Regions from separate parts of the Microtetraspora malaysiensis genome, predicted to be linked through region 3. Evidence: riboswitches for the same ligand, from Rfam matches in the RefSeq annotation. Region 3 holds a riboswitch; each other region holds the start of a gene.
What was found. Region 3 has a riboswitch for cyclic di-AMP ahead of ACQP1V_RS01785 (NlpC/P60 family protein). Riboswitches for the same ligand answer to the same signal wherever they lie in the genome.

Region 1 (4,966 bases), 3.0 Mb from region 3:
GGCGGGAGGCCAGCCCGTGGACGAACGCCTGGATGCCCCCGGGCCTCGGCGGGAAGTCGTTGGTGACGAACAGGGTCCTGTCCACGGCCCCTCCTCCGGGTCCGCCGCTCTGCACGGTCGTCGCGTCACGGCCGGGGCACGCCATTGAGGCGCGCCCAGGACCGTGCCATCGCGATGCGCTCGGCGGTCGAGGGGTGTGAGGCGTAGAGCATGTAGTCCAGGGCGCTCGGCGACAGGTCCGAGATGTTGCGCAGCGCCAGGCTCTTCTGCATGGCGATGAACGGGGCCGGGTCGCGGGTGAGGTCGAGCGCGTGCGCGTCCGCGCGGGCCTCGATCTGCCGGCTCACCACGTTCTGCGCCGGCCCGGAAAGCACGGTGCCGAGGGAGATGAGCCCGACGAGCAGCGCGACGGCCCGGGGGTCGCCCGCCGAGGAGACTCCCGCGCGGCGGCGCAGCGCCTGGAACACGAGGAAGAGCAGGCAGGTGCCCGCCGCTGCGCCGAGGGCGCCCACCAGCGTGCCGTACAGGACGTCGTCGTTCTTGGCGTGGCCCAGCTCGTGCGCGACGACCAGCTCGACCTCCTGCTCCGGCTGACTGACCAGCGTGTCGTAGACGACGATGCGGCGGGTGGCCCCGAACCCGGAGACGTACGCGTTGAGCGCGGTGGTGCGGCGGGAGGCGTCGGCGACCAGCACGTCCTTGACCGGGACGCCGTCCCTCTGGGCCATGGCGAGCAGGTCGGTGCGCAGCTGCCCGGCGGGCAGCGGCGTGAAGTTGTTGAACATCGGCTCTACCACGACCGGGTACGCGAAGGACACCACGACGGTCAGCGCGAACGCGCCCACGGAGGCGGGGATCCACCAGGCGCGCGGCCACTTGCGGGCGAGTGCGACGATCACCAGCACGGCGATGCCGGAGAGCACGATCTGGAGGGCGAAGTTCTTCAGCCGGTCGGCGGACCAGGAACCCCAGGTCTGCGTGGACAGGCCGTAGTCCCGCAGCACGCCCTCCATCCACATGCCGAGCGGCCATCTGAGCACCAGCGAGACGACGTAGACACCGAGCAGGCCGATGATCGCCTTGATCCACCAGGGTCCCCTGAGCCGCCCGATCAGCCGGGCGCCGACCGGGGTGAGGACGAGCACTCCCCCGATGAGCAGGGTCAGCGCGAGCGACAGGTAGCCGGGAGGCGACGTCGCCGCGTCGAAGGCGTCGGCGCGGTCGAGCTGGGCGCGGGTGAAGTCCAGCGCGGGCTCGGCGCGCACGTCCGGAGCGTCGGGGCCGAGGGGCCGCCACGGGGTCGTGACCGCGACGACCGCCAGCAGGGCCGCGCCCAGAGCGAGCAGCGTGATCGCCGCCGCCCGGCTCCCGGAGTAGCGTCCGGCTCTGGAGCGGCCGACATGTCCGGCGACGTCGCTCTGTGACATCCCCATCACCCCTTCGCAGTCCGCGGCGGTTCTCGTGCGGGCGGGCCATATCAGGCGAGCTCGCGGCGCAGGTATCCTCGCCAGGCCGCGGTCAGCTCCGCCAGATCGGTGCCTAACGTTTCTACCAGCGCCGTGGTGATGCCGTGGCGACGCGCCGCCCGATAGAGAGCCACCAGGGCGTGCTCCCCGTACCGGTCGGCAATGTACCGGCAGGCCAGCCATGCCTCCTCGTACGCCTGCGGGAGCCGCGGCCCGCCGGGCCGGAACGCCTCGCGGCCGGGCAGTGCCACGGGCGGCGTTCCGGAACGGACCTCGGCGGTGAGCTCCGCCGCGACCGCCCGCGCCGTGAGGCCGCTGCCGTGATAGCCGACGTAGTCGGCGAAGCCCTCCACCAGCCAGGCCGGCATGTCCCCGGAGAGCGCGGCGCCGGTGGCGACGTGGGTCAGCTCGTGGGCCAGCACGACCCGGCGGCCGGTCGGGGAGAGCCGGCCGAACCCGGACGGCGCCACGATCACGTGGTCGACGTCGGCCAGGGCGGCCAGGCCCGCCACCCCGGAGGGCGACGCGAGCACCTCCGCCTGCTCGTCGGTCGCCGGGACGAGGATCACCGCGTCCACCTGCCCCCAGACCCGGGCGACCGTACGGCGAGCGGAGTCGGCCACGTCGGCGAGCCCGGCTCCGGCACGGGCCCCAGGCGTGGAGAGGGACGGCGGCGTGGACGCCGCATGCCCGGTGACGACGACGGCGTGCTTCCCCCTGGCGATGGAGGCGCCGACCCATATCTCGGGGTGCTCCCCCATGACCGTCCGCGCCGTGGCGAAGGCCCGGTCGGGTGGGGCGTCGGCGGCCAGGCCGGTCACCGACGCCACGACCAGCACGGCCGCCGTGAGGCGGGCCAGAGCGAGCATGCGGAAATCGTACGGGTCGCCGGATATGCCGCGACCCCGCCCCTCTGGACGAGGGACGGGGCCGCGAGGCGTGTCCGGTCAGACCCCACCCCGGCCGGGGGGCGTCCCGGGCGCGCCCGGGATGGGGTCTTCTTCTGCCGGACGTACCCGGCCGATGGGCGGGGACGCTCCTGGGGGCACGTCGGGAGCGTCAGGTCCGACAGCCCGGGGGAACGGCTGTCGGCATCGGACGCTCACCGCCCATCGGCGGGCGCTCCTGTGTTCTCAGCTGCCGGGGCGGACCGCTCCGACGAAGCTGCTCTTGCGGTAGGCGTCGAGCTTGTCGATGCGGACCACCGCGCCGGTGTGCGGCGAGTGGATCATCTTGCCCTTTCCGACGTACATACCGACGTGGCCGCCGCCGCTCGTGAAGATGAGGTCACCGGGCTTGAGCTTGCTCCAGGCGACCTTCTTCTTCACACCGCTGCGCTGTGACCAGGTGGTGCGCGGGATGTCCACGCCGGCCTTCTGCCAGGCGTACTGGACGAGGCCCGAGCAGTCGAACGCGCCGGGGCCGCTGGCGCCCCATCGGTACGGGTCGCCGAGTTGCTTCTTGGCCACTTCGACGGCCTTGCGGGCCAGCTGCTGCTGGCGGGCCGCCTTGGACTGGCGGCTGGAGGTCTGCGCGGTGGCGACCGTCACGGTGGCCGACATTTCGGCTTCCGTCAGGGCCGTCGCACTCGTGGTCGTGACCTTCTCCATGGTGAGGCCGTCCGTCACGGGGTCGGCCGAGGCGGGGGAGGCGCCGACGGCCCCGAAGGAGACGCCGATCGCGGCGCCGCCCAGGGTGACGCGGGCAAGGCGGGACAGACGTGCAGGGGTGCTGGACAGGATCGCTCCTAGGGTCTTCCGCTTGCGCCTACCGGGTTAGCTGACGGGTTCGGGCGGGGAAGTCGCCCTACGGCGCGAAGCGCGCCGATTCACCCCGGACCTTCGGCAGAAGGTCGATGGTTCCCCGGCTCCGTGCCTCCTGACTGCACGGACTCGGCATGTCGCTTCACCTCAGGAAGTCCCGAAGCTGGCGACGGATGCTGCGCGAACACGGCGTCGGACCGTTGTTCGCGGCGGTGGCGTGGCGCTCACCGCGGCCCAGAAGTTACCGATTCGTGCCACAAGACGGCAAAGGCCTAACCAAGAAATAAAGATCGAATAAACGATCCGGGCAAGCGGAAACCCCTGGGTAGCCGATATTTCCGGACAGTCGATGTGACCCTGCTCACATTTGCCGCATCACACCACAAATTGGCCACATCGGCCACATCGATCACTCCGATTGCGAGATCGATTCCGGCGTTCGCCTTTACGCCACGAAGATCGTCAACGGCCCCATTTTGATCCACTTCGGTGTGAGAGTTATCACATTTCTCACTAAAGATCGGAAGTCATAATCCAGCCCTGCGCGAGCCGGCGTACTTCGCGATGGATCTTTTGTCTCCATCGCCTTCCCAGCCCGCGCTTCGGCGAATGGGCGAGGGGCACCGCACGCGCCGACGACACGCCGTCATTGTTCGCGCGCCGGGCGGACGGACGGCGGGGCCTCGGGCGAGGCCGCGTGGGTGCGCGCCACGCAACGGAGTCCGCGTGGGGCCGGTAACGGCCCTCCGGGCGACGTGACGGGCCCCTGGGGGCGGGCAGGGCACGTGAGCCGGCGCGCTGTCCGCATACGTATCACCAGGATCGCGGGCGCGGAGCGGTAGGGAGCGAGGACCGCAGCGTTGGCCCGCGGGCGTCGCGAGGACCGCGGGTTCCTTCCGGCGAAGCGCCCGACCCGGCCAAGCCGGAAGAGCAAGGCCGCATACGCGAAGCGGGACACCGGTCAGCCGGTGTCCCGCCAGATCGAGAGTCCGCTATCCAGCGGCACGGATCAAGGGCGCACCGCCCCCATCGCGTTGTACTGGGCCAGCGTGACGACCTTCACCACGTCACCCGTCTGCGGAGCGTGGACGACCTTGCCGTTTCCGGCGTAGATGCCCACATGGCCGAGCCCGGCATGCCAGAGCAGGTCGCCGGCCTGCAGCGCGTTGAGCGGGACCTTGCGGCTCGCCCCCCACGCCCACTGCTCATAGCTCGTCCGTGGCAGCGACACCCCGCCGGCCGACCACGCGGCCTGGACGAGTCCCGAGCAGTCCCACGAGCCCGGCCCGGTCGCGCCGTACCGGTACGGCTTGCCGATCTGCCGGTAGGCGAACTGAAGCGCGGCGAGCGCGTTACCCGAGGCGGGCCCGGAATACACGGCACCGGCGCTGTTGGTGTTGCCCGGGTTGTACGCCCCGATGCGGCGCAGCAGCTCGGTCTGCTCCTTGACCAGCTGGTCGGCCTGCTTCTTCTCCTTGAGGAGGTCGGCTTTGACCTTGGTGGCCTCAACGTAGACGCCCTTCTTCTGATCCCGCTGTTTCTTGAGATCAGCGATGGCGCCCTGGTACTCGTTGAGCTGCCGGGCCCGCCCCTGCGAAAGCTGGTCGAGCGCGGCGAGGCCGCTGAGCATCGATTCGGGGTTCGGGCTGTAGAGCAGCCCCATGGAGACGATGTCTCCGGTCTGGTACGTGCTGGTGGCGACCGTCACCAGACTCTCGCGCAGTACGTCGACCCTCT
Region 2 (4,966 bases), 4.2 Mb from region 3:
CGCGATGACGACGGCGGGACAGCGCCGGGCCGCGTTCGCGCTGGAATCGGTGCAGGGCGAGCTGTCGTACATGGTGGGCCCACCGATCGTGATCCTCTGCGCGGCGAAGGTGTCCCCCGGCGTGGTGGCCTGGGGCGTCGGCGCCGCGATCGTGGCGGGTGGAGCGGGGATCGCCTTGCTCAACCCGCCGCTGCGTGCCGAGGACGAGGCGGAGGCCGACACGGCCGGCCGCCCCCGTCGCCGGGAGTGGCTGGGCCCGGACATGATCGCCGTGCTGGTGATGGCGTTCGGCGTCACGATGCTGCTCAGTGGTACCGACCTGGCCATCGTCGCCACCCTCGAAGAGGCGGGCCAGGTGTCCTGGGCCGCCGTGGTCGTGGCGGTGTACGGCGTAGCCTCCATCGTCGGTGGGCTGGTGTACGGCGCGCTCCCCCGGCCGCTGCCCACGTGGCTGCTGCTCGGTCTGCTCGGGCTGGCGACCATTCCTGCCGGGCTGGCCCACGATTGGCCCTGGTTGTGCGTGGCCGGTGTCGGTGCGGGGCTGCTCGCCGCGCCGACTCTTTCCACGGTGGCCGACGCGGTGAGCCGGCTCGCGCCCGCCAGCGTGCGTGGCGAAGCGACAGGGCTGCAATCCTCGGCGCTGAGCGCGGGTTTCGCGCTCGGGTCCCCGATCGTGGGGGGAGCGATCGACCTGTCGGTGCCGGCGGGCGGCTTCGCGGCGGCCGGGCTGGCCGGCCTCGCCGCCGCGCTGATCGGATGCCTGCTGTCCCGCCACTCGCCCGCCCGGACACGGTCTCCGCTCAGCGATCTCGGCCTCGCCGGAGCCCCGGACCTCGATCCGCCCGGGGCCGGCGCCCGGTCCGGCACATCTCGCCGCTCGTCGACGGCATCCCGATGACCAGGGAATCCCCATGCCCGGCCCAAGCCTCTTCGTAGATCTTTACGGGGCTGCCGCCGCGCGCCGGCGCCCGGCCGCCGATCTCTGCCCGCGGCATCGGGATCGGCGTACCCGCAGGGGGTTGCGCGCCCTGCGGCCGATCGTCGATCTCCCTGACCCTGAGGCCGGAACCCCATTAACCGATCATTACGGAACTATGTCCCAGTTTGTCCATGCTTGACCGATTTGGGTTCGTCTATTACTGTTCTGGGAACACGGCGCATACCTGACCTCTGCGCAGTATGCCTGCCCCATAACCGATCATGCGGTTGTCCTTTCCTGGACCTGACCGCTCGACCGCTGAGTCCGCGTCGTCGCGGAGCCGGGGACCCACCATCACTCTGGGGTGAATCGGTACAGCCGTACCGTAGGGCGACTTCCACGCCCGAACCCGTCAGCTAACCCGGTAGGCGGCTTGGAAGCAAGGGAGTAGACCCCCGTAATGCGAGCCCCTAAGACTCTTCTTCGTACTGCCCTGATCACCGGAATCCTCGCCGCCGGCACCGCCGTCCCCGTGACGATGGCCGCGGCCCACGCGGAGACCCTTCCGGCCGGCACGCAGGCGGCCAGCGTCAGCCCCCTCATGAAGAAGGCCGCCTCGCTGCCTAAGGTGAGCCCCGAGCAGCTCCTGAAGATCGCGCAGGACCAGGTCGGCGTCAGCGAGAACGCCAACGGCGGCGGCACCAAGTTCCACGAGTGGTACATGAGCTCGCAGCGGGCGAAGGAGACCGTCGCCCGTGACGGCGGCCACGTCAACGCCTACGCCAACGCCCCCTGGTGCGACATGTTCGTCTCCTGGGTCGGCGAGAAGGCGGGTCTGCGCCCGGTCCTCGGCTGGGACGCCTACACCGTCCAGCACGCCAAGTGGTTCCAGGACAACCACCGCTGGGGCAACAAGGCCACGCCCGGCGCGGTCGTGTTCTTCGACTGGAACGGCGGCAAGAGCATCTACGGCATCGACCACGTCGGCCTCGTCGTCAAGGACAACGGCGACGGCACCATCAAGACCGTCGAAGGCAACACCGGCAACGGCAAGGTCGAGATCCGCACCCGGCCGATGAGCCAGGTGACGGGCTTCGGCTACCCCGTCTACACCGCGTGATGTCCGTCTGACAGACGTGACCCCATGAACGCCCCCGGCAGACCGCCGGGGGCGTTCTGCTGTCCGGATCAGGAGGCGGAGATGCGCCGCACTCCACGGGCTGAACCCGGCCTCCGGCCGTCGTCGACCCCCGGGGAAGTAATCATGAGCCCGCTGTCGCCGTCCGTGCCGCCGGCGGATTGGACAAATGTTCCCGTCAGTCGGCTTTCAGCGGCCGGGTGGCATGCCGGGTCCCCGGAGGACGCCGACCTCCGCGGACGTTGGGGTGGCGCCGCAGTTGTCGCAGGTGAGGTGCTGGCGGAGGGGGCCGTCACAACCGTCGTGCCGGTAGATGATCGGCGGTCCGTCGGGGGCGGCCCAGCGGTCACCCCAGTGGGTGAGCGCGATGATCACAGGCTGGAGGTCCAGTCCTTTGTCGGTGAGGACGTACTCGTGCACCTCGGGGGCGTCCGGCTGAGGCCTGGTCTCCATCAGGCCGGCCTCGACGAACCGCTGCAGGCGGCTGGTCAGGATGTTCGGGGCGATGCGGAGCGCGCGCTGGAACTCTGTGAACCGGGTGGCGCCCGTGAACATCGCGTTGCGGATGATCAGCAGGCTCCAGCGCTCACCGACGATCTCCAGGGCGCGTGCCGCCGAACACACCTCGTTGTCGTACAACCTGCCGAGCATCAGGCACTCCTCACCGCCACGCAGGCAACTTGCATCACGCAACTGCGCGATCTAGATTGCTTTCATGATGCTAGTAGATCGGCATCTTCGTATCTCCACTGGAGGACACCATGCTGGTGAACAAGAACGCTGTCATTTACGGGGCCACCGGAGCGGTTGGCGGTGCTGTGGCCGAGACCTTCGCTCGGGAGGGAGCCCGCGTCTTCCTCACCGGACGTGATCTCGATCGGCTTGAGGTGCTGGCCGACAAGATTGTGAGCGCGGGCGGACAGGCCGAGTTCGCCCGCGTGGATGTCCTGGACCGCACGATGGTGGCCGACCACCTGGCCGAGGTGAGGCGCGCGGCCGGTCAGATCGACATCTCTTTCAACGCCACGGGCATATCGCACCGGGGTCTTCAGGGCACCCCCCTGGCCGACCTGCCAGAGCAGGATTTCAGCCGTCCGATCGACTTTTACACCAAAGCCCAGTTCATCACCGCGACGGCGGCGGCCCGGCACATGACCGAGCAGGGCTCCGGGGTGATCATGACGCTGTCCGCCACACCCGCGCGGCTGGCCGCCCCGCTCGTCGGCGGCATGGCCCCGGCCTGGGCCGCCATCGAGGCGTTCTCCCGCGTGCTGGCGGCCGAGCTGGGCCCGGCTGGCGTCCGGGTGGTGTGCCTGCGCTCCAACTCCATCCCCGAGACCCCTCTCATCGCCGAGGTCTTCTCCCTGATCGCCCCGACCGTCGGTCTCACGCCGGAGCAGTTCCAGGCCGGTGGCGAACAGGCCACCATGCTCAAGCGGCTGCCGACCCTGGCCGAGGTCGCCGACGTGGCGGCCTTCATGGCCTCCGACCGGGCCAGCGCGATGACCGGCGCGGTCGCCAATCTCAGCGCGGGCAGCGTCACCGACTGACCCGCTGTGCCACCCGACGGCCGCATCCTTTCGGACAGTCGACGGGGTCCGACCTTCCAGAGTGGGGGCCTGCCGGTGGGCCCCCACCGAGCCGCCTTGCGGGCGGGCCGGGGCGGCGGCCACACGACGGCGATGTCGTTGACCCTGCCGTAGTTGCCGGTGCCGGTCTTGTCGGCCACCTTCCAGCCCTTGGGCAGCCCGGCGCGGATGCGTTCATCACCGGTGGTGTTGCGTACGAGCCAGCCTTTGAGCAGGGCGCGCTTGTCGGCGGTCAGCGCGTCGCCGAGCACGAGTTCCCGGTAGTCGGACGCGATCGCCCGGGGAGTCGTGGTGTCGCGCGGGTCCTTCGGGCGATCGCTGTTCAGCTCGGGCTCGTAATTGTCCATGCGGCTGACACTGTCTCCCAGCTCCCGCAGGTACGCGGTCAACTTCCGGGGGCCGCCGATGTCGCGCATCAGCAGGTTTCCGGCCGTGCCGTCGCTGTAGCGGATGGCAGCGTCACACAGTTGCCTGATGGTCATTCCGGTCGCGATGTGATCCCGGGTGATCGGCGAGATGGAGTTGACGTCGGCCTCGGTGTACGTGACGCGCGTGTCCAGGTGGCTGAGCGGGTTTCGGTGCAGGACCGCCGCCGCGGCGAGGGCCTTGAAGGTGGAGCAGAACGCGAACCGCTCGTCCGCGCGGTAGGCGACGGTGACGCCGGTGCCGGTGTCCAGGGCGTACACGCCCAGGCGAGCGCCGTGCTTGCGCTCGAGCGCTCTCAACCGCGAAACGTCCGGCGATTCGGCAGGGCGGGGAGTCGGGGTCGGGGACGGCTCGGAGGCCGTAGAACCGGCGGTGGGGCGACCGGGCGCCGGGGACGACGCGGACGCCGAGCGGTCACCTGCGTCGCACCCTGCCACCGGCAGGAGAGCCGCGGCCACCAGCAAAGCGCGGCGCGAGAGGCCGGACCGCTCGTCGGACATTCGGTGGAACCTGCTTTCGCTCGCCCGGGTCGCTACCCGATCTCTGGTGGATCGGATGCCGCCCAGCAGACCAGAACCGATCACGCGGTGTCCAATATTGCTATCGGTCCCGAATCGATCGGGTAATCAATATCGCAGCTGGTCAGGCGGTATTTGGTAACCGGCGGGCGATACGAAAGTCGCGGCTCGTCCGTCTTCGGTCGCGGACGTGGCCGTCGAAACGGCGACTTCCGGCGGGGTGACGAGCGTCCGCGGGCCGATCCGCCGCCGCGCCGCGGCTTTCTAAGGTTGCCTCATGCGTCATGCCATCCAGCTCTTCGGGCTCTATCTGGTCGTCGCGGGCATCAGCGGAACGATCGACCGCCTTGCCGCGCAGCCGTTCCTCGGTGCGATC
Region 3 (4,966 bases):
CCGATCCACGGCGGCGCGGCGGCCCGGCCGTTCCGCACGCGCATCAACGCGTACGACATGGACCTCTACCTGCGCATCGCGATCGAGCTCTACCTCAAGCGGCTGGTGGTCGGCGGCCTGGAGAAGGTCTTCGAGGTCAACCGGAACTTCCGGAACGAGGGCGTGGACGCCACGCACAACCCCGAGTTCACCATGTTGGAGGCGTACGGGACGTACCTCGACTACAACGACATGGCGGACCTGACCCGGAGGATGTACCAGCAGGCGGCCGTGGCCGCGCTGGGCACGACGGTCGTCGTGCACGACGGCGAGGAGATCGACCTGGGGCCGCCCGAGTGGCCGCGCACGACGCTCTACGGCGCGGTGTCGGACGCCCTGGGCGACGCGGTGACCCCGCGCACCCCGCTGGAACAAGTACGGAAATATGCGGATCGGCGGCGGGTCGACTGGGATTCCGGCTGGGGGCAGGGCAAGCTCGTTCAGGAGATCTTCGAGAAGCTCGTGGAGCACACCCTGATCCAGCCGACGTTCGTCATGGACTACCCCCGGGAGACCTCGCCGCTTACCCGCCCGCATCGGGACGACCTGCTCCTCGCCGAGAAATGGGACCTCATCGGGTTCGGCACCGAGCTGGGCACCGCGTACTCCGAGCTGGTCGATCCGGTCGAGCAACGCCGCCGTCTCACCGAGCAGTCCCTCCTCGCCGCGGGCGGCGACCCGGAGGCCATGCGGCTCGACGAGGACTTCCTGCGGGCCCTGGAGTACGGCATGCCGCCCACGGGCGGGGTGGGTGTGGGGATCGACCGCATGATCATGGCCTTCACCGGGCGGAACATCCGCGAGACGATCCTGTTCCCCCTGGTCAGACCGCTCGGTTGAGCGGAGAGGGCAGGTCAGGGGACCAGCACGACGCGGCCGCCCGCCGCGCCCGTCACGAGCACGGACCGGCCCTCGTGCAGGCCGAGCATGTCGATCGCCTGCGACGCGGTGAGCCCGTTGAGCGGGATCGTGGCCGCCTCGACCGGCGTCACTCCGCGGGGTGCCCGAGTGACCGCGGCCGCGTCGAGGACCACGAGGTCGGCGTGGGTCTTCGATGGGAGGCCGAGGATGTCCGAGACGCCGATCACCATCTCGCCGAGCTCGAAGTCCGTGACGCCGGGCCCGATCTCGTCGATCGTGCCGGCCACGTCCCAACCGAGACCGACCCGCTCGCGCGGGCTGTAGAAGGCCGCGAGATGGCCGTCGCGGGTCGCCAGGTCGACCGGATTGACGGTCGCGGCCTCCATCCTGATCCGGACCTGGCCCCGGCCGGGCTCCGGGGTGGGCGCCTCGACGATCTCGAGGGTGCCTGAGTGTGCGGTGAGAGCGCGCATGTCTCCTCCTTGATCCAGAGAGTGTGTTGCACAACCTATGAAGAGTTACTCTCTTTCGGTAAGAAGGCACCTGGAAGTGTGTAATCCACCTCAAGGAGCGCAAATGGCGACACTCTCGGCGGCTCAGCGGCGCCAGGAGGCCAAGCGCGAGTACGACGCGTACGTCGCGTCCTGCCCCTCGCGCAAGCTTCTCGACCGCCTCAGCGACAAGTGGGTCAGCCTCGTGCTCAGCGCCCTCGCCGACGGGCCCCAGCGATACAGCGATCTCGCGAGGACCATCGCGGGGGTGAGTCAGAAGATGCTCACGCAGACCCTGCGCACGATGGAGCGTGACGGCCTGGTCTCCCGGAGGGTCACCCCGACCGTGCCCGTCCGGGTGGACTACGAGCTGACCCCTCTCGGCTGGACCCTCATGCCGTTGATGTACGCCGTCAAAGAGTGGGCTGAGATCCACATGGAGGAGGTCGAGGCGGCCCGCGCCGCCTATGACGCCGATCTCTGAGTCCTTTCGGTCCCGCCGCGCACGGCGTTTACCCGAGTGCCGGGAAATGCTGGGATAAAGGCGGTGGGTAAACCGCGGCGACCGTCTGCTATGCCGTACGGACTGTCAATGGCCAATGAGGGTCCGAACTTGACGATTTTTGAACAAAGTGTTTACCTTCCGAAGGCGAGCCGATATTCGATCCTTGTGGGGGAGGGGTGACGATGCCGCTTTCCGATGTGGTTTCCCGTGGCGAGAGCCCCGGGCCGGAAAGCGAACGCGCCGGTCTCAGCGACGACGACCTCAGGCTGCTGGCCGAACTGGCCAAGGGCGGCACTGTGGACAAGGTGGGCCGCCGCCTCGACGTGAGCGGGCGCACCGTGCGGCGGCGGCTGCGGGGCATCTGCGATCGGCTCGGCGTCGCGACCGCCATCGAGGCGGTCGCGTGGGCGGCCAGGCGCCGCCTGATCTGACCACCGGACCCCGGAAACGCGTCAGCCCCTGATCCTCTGCTCGATCAGGGGCTGCCACGTGAGTGCGCGCTGCGGCCGGTTCCGGCCCGCTCCGGCCCGCTCTAGTCCGCGATCCGTACGACGCCGACGATGGGCCGGTTGGCCAGGGGGGCGATCCGGACCACGTCGCCCGTGCGCGGCGCGTGGACCATGTAGCCGCCGCCGATGTAGATGCCCACGTGGTGCAGGTCCTGGTAGAAGAAGACCAGGTCACCGGGGCGCATGTCCTTGACGGGGACGTGCGTGCCGGACGACCACTGCGAGCCGGTGTAGTGGGGGAGGCTGATGCCGACCCTCTGGTAGGCCGCCAGGACCAGCCCGGAGCAGTCGAAGGAGCTCGGGCCGTCGGCGCCCCACACGTACGGCTTGAGCTGCTGCGTGAGGGCCCAGCGCGCCGCCTCGGCGGCCTTGCCGTTGCCGATGATGGGGAAGTCCAGCCGCCTGGCGGAGCTGCCCCTGCCGACGCTCCCCGCGACCTTGCTGTAGAGGTTGCTCTCGGACTTCTTGACCAGCTTGCGGATCTTGTCGGTCTGCCCGGCGATGCCGGAGAGCAGGTCCTTCACTTCCTTCTGCCGCGCCTTGGCGCTGGTCCTGGCCCGCTCGGCCGCCTCCATCGCCTTGGCGACCTGGGCGACCTCCTCGCCCTGCTGCATCTGGAGCGCGTACGTCGTGGACGCCCGGTCGAGGTAGGACTCCGGGTTGTCCGAGCCGAACAGTGCCAACGCGGAGCCGAGGCCGCCGGTCATGTAGGTGTTCTGGGCGAGCAGGCTGGCCGTCCTGCGCCGGGTCTCCAGCTCGGCCTCGCTCTTGGCCAGGGTCTTCTTCGAGAGCTCGGCGGACCGCTCGGCCTCCTTGAGCTTGACCCGGGCGCCGTTGTACTGCTCGGTGAGGGTCTCGATCTCGTCGTAGAGCCGCTCGACCTCGGCGGTCAGCTCCTTGAGGCTGGGCTTGGGGTCGGCCGTCGCGGACACCGCGGGGACGGCGAAGGTCATCGCGATGAGGGTGACGCCGAGGAACGCGGCCCTGCGGATCGGGCCGCCGGCGGAAGACCGGGGGCGGCGCCGTCGCCCGCGGGCGTGTCTGCCCGCCGATCGTCCTCCAGAGATGCGCACCAAAGCTCCTCTCCTACGCGTGCCCGGCAGGGGGATTCCGTGCCGCGTGGCTCCCGGAGGAGACGGCTGCGTCTGCCTGGCACTCTGGCCGCCTACCGGGTTAGCTGTCGGGTTCGGGCCGGAGTAGCCCTACCTTTCGGATTCACCCCGTGACGACCCGGGGGCGACCCCGGATCTTCGCAGTTGGTTCCCCGGCTCCCCTCGGCATGGGCGCCTGGGGATTCGGCGGTCCGGTCGTCGCGCCTTTCACGATTACCGGCATCGTCGGTGGACACTAGTGCACCCGGGGTTCCTGCTCAACCAGAACTCCGGATTCCGTCTAGGTTCCACAACCGAACGATCACGGTCGGGTTACATGTGGTAGAGGGGCCAAACGGCCGTTACTCGGCGTTGACCAGGTCGGCGCCGTCTTCGCGGCAGGTCACCGCGCTCTCCGCCTTTCCTAAAGGGGAAATTTCCGGAACGCGGATCGATGGAGAGCGGAACGTGCGCGAACGGATACAGGGCGTGAGGTGATCCGGAAGCCTCCGAGGTTTGGGCATGACCGATACTCCACCTCCCCGCATGCGGGCCCTCTTCGCGCGCTCACGTCGCCCGCTCGCCGACTAGGCTGGCCGTTCATGGAGCAGGTTGCGGGCCGGTCCTCGGACGCCGAGAGCGGCCAACGCGCGCCCCGGGATGTGCGGGTGCGCCGGGCCAGGACCCTCGACGTCCGTGCCATCCGCTGTCTCGTCGACGAGTACTCCGGCGTCGGGCCGCGGCTGCTGAAGAAGACCACGGTCACCCTCTACGAGGACGTCCAGGAGTTCTGGGTGGCCGAGCTCGACGGCGTGGTGGTCGGCTGCGGGGCGCTGCACGTGCTCTGGGAGGACCTGGCCGAGATTCGCACGGTGGCGGTCGATCCTGGCGTACGCGGCATGGGCGTGGGCCACCGGATCGTCGCCGCGCTCATCGACGCGGCCCGCGAGCTGGGCGTGCGCCGGGTTTTCTGCCTGACCTTCGAGGTGGCCTTCTTCGGAAGGCATGGGTTCGCGCCCATTCACGGGACTCCGGTGTCCTCGGAGGTGTACGCCGAGCTTCTCGCTTCCTACGACGAGGGGGTGGCCGAGTTCCTCGATCTCGAACACGTCAAACCCAACACGTTGGGTAATACGCGCATGTTGCTGCATCTCCACCCACGATCCTGACCATTGTGGTGACCGATGGGAAAGGTGACTGTTGACATTCCTGTCGCTACTTTGGCCATATCGGCATGCGCATGACGATTGTGCATGCGAACCCGAAACGAGGTGAAACGGTGAGCTCCGGACAGCCGCCGTACCCCCACGACGCGCCGGACGGCACCCCACCGCCGCCTTCGGACCGTGAGCAGGGTACGGGCAACCCCAGCCAGCAGCACGACCCTGACATGACGGTCGTCACCTATCGCAACACGTCCCAGAACCCCGCCCAGCCGACCGGCCCGCAGCAGGCATACGGGTACGGCCA

Region 1: it holds a riboswitch for cyclic di-AMP, as region 3 does, so the genes downstream of both, ACQP1V_RS30750 (C40 family peptidase) here and ACQP1V_RS01785 (NlpC/P60 family protein) in region 3, are expected to answer to the same signal.
Region 2: it holds a riboswitch for cyclic di-AMP, as region 3 does, so the genes downstream of both, ACQP1V_RS21645 (CHAP domain-containing protein) here and ACQP1V_RS01785 (NlpC/P60 family protein) in region 3, are expected to answer to the same signal.

Annotation. Positions count from the first base shown of each region.
Region 1 is NZ_CP191998.1:6,528,224-6,533,189, forward strand. It holds gene ACQP1V_RS30735 (glycosyltransferase family 4 protein) at 1-85, opposite strand, end outside; gene ACQP1V_RS30740 (M48 family metallopeptidase) at 126-1,427, opposite strand; gene ACQP1V_RS30745 (hypothetical protein) at 1,478-2,335, opposite strand; gene ACQP1V_RS30750 (C40 family peptidase) at 2,600-3,028, opposite strand; cyclic di-AMP (ydaO/yuaA leader) riboswitch at 3,216-3,374, opposite strand; gene ACQP1V_RS30755 (C40 family peptidase) at 4,239-4,966, opposite strand, start outside.
Region 2 is NZ_CP191998.1:4,569,201-4,574,166, forward strand. It holds gene ACQP1V_RS21640 (MFS transporter) at 1-898, shown strand, start outside; cyclic di-AMP (ydaO/yuaA leader) riboswitch at 1,226-1,365, shown strand; gene ACQP1V_RS21645 (CHAP domain-containing protein) at 1,380-2,039, shown strand; gene ACQP1V_RS21650 (winged helix-turn-helix transcriptional regulator) at 2,247-2,708, opposite strand; gene ACQP1V_RS21655 (SDR family NAD(P)-dependent oxidoreductase) at 2,819-3,607, shown strand; partial or broken gene bla (class A beta-lactamase) at 3,721-4,572, opposite strand; gene ACQP1V_RS21665 (hypothetical protein) at 4,868-4,966, shown strand, end outside.
Region 3 is NZ_CP191998.1:348,766-353,731, forward strand. It holds gene lysX (bifunctional lysylphosphatidylglycerol synthetase/lysine--tRNA ligase LysX) at 1-879, shown strand, start outside; gene ACQP1V_RS01770 (alcohol dehydrogenase catalytic domain-containing protein) at 894-1,373, opposite strand; gene ACQP1V_RS01775 (winged helix-turn-helix transcriptional regulator) at 1,477-1,875, shown strand; gene ACQP1V_RS01780 (LuxR C-terminal-related transcriptional regulator) at 2,079-2,327, shown strand; gene ACQP1V_RS01785 (NlpC/P60 family protein) at 2,429-3,358, opposite strand; cyclic di-AMP (ydaO/yuaA leader) riboswitch at 3,554-3,701, opposite strand; gene ACQP1V_RS01790 (amino-acid N-acetyltransferase) at 4,099-4,665, shown strand; gene ACQP1V_RS01795 (RDD family protein) at 4,776-4,966, shown strand, end outside.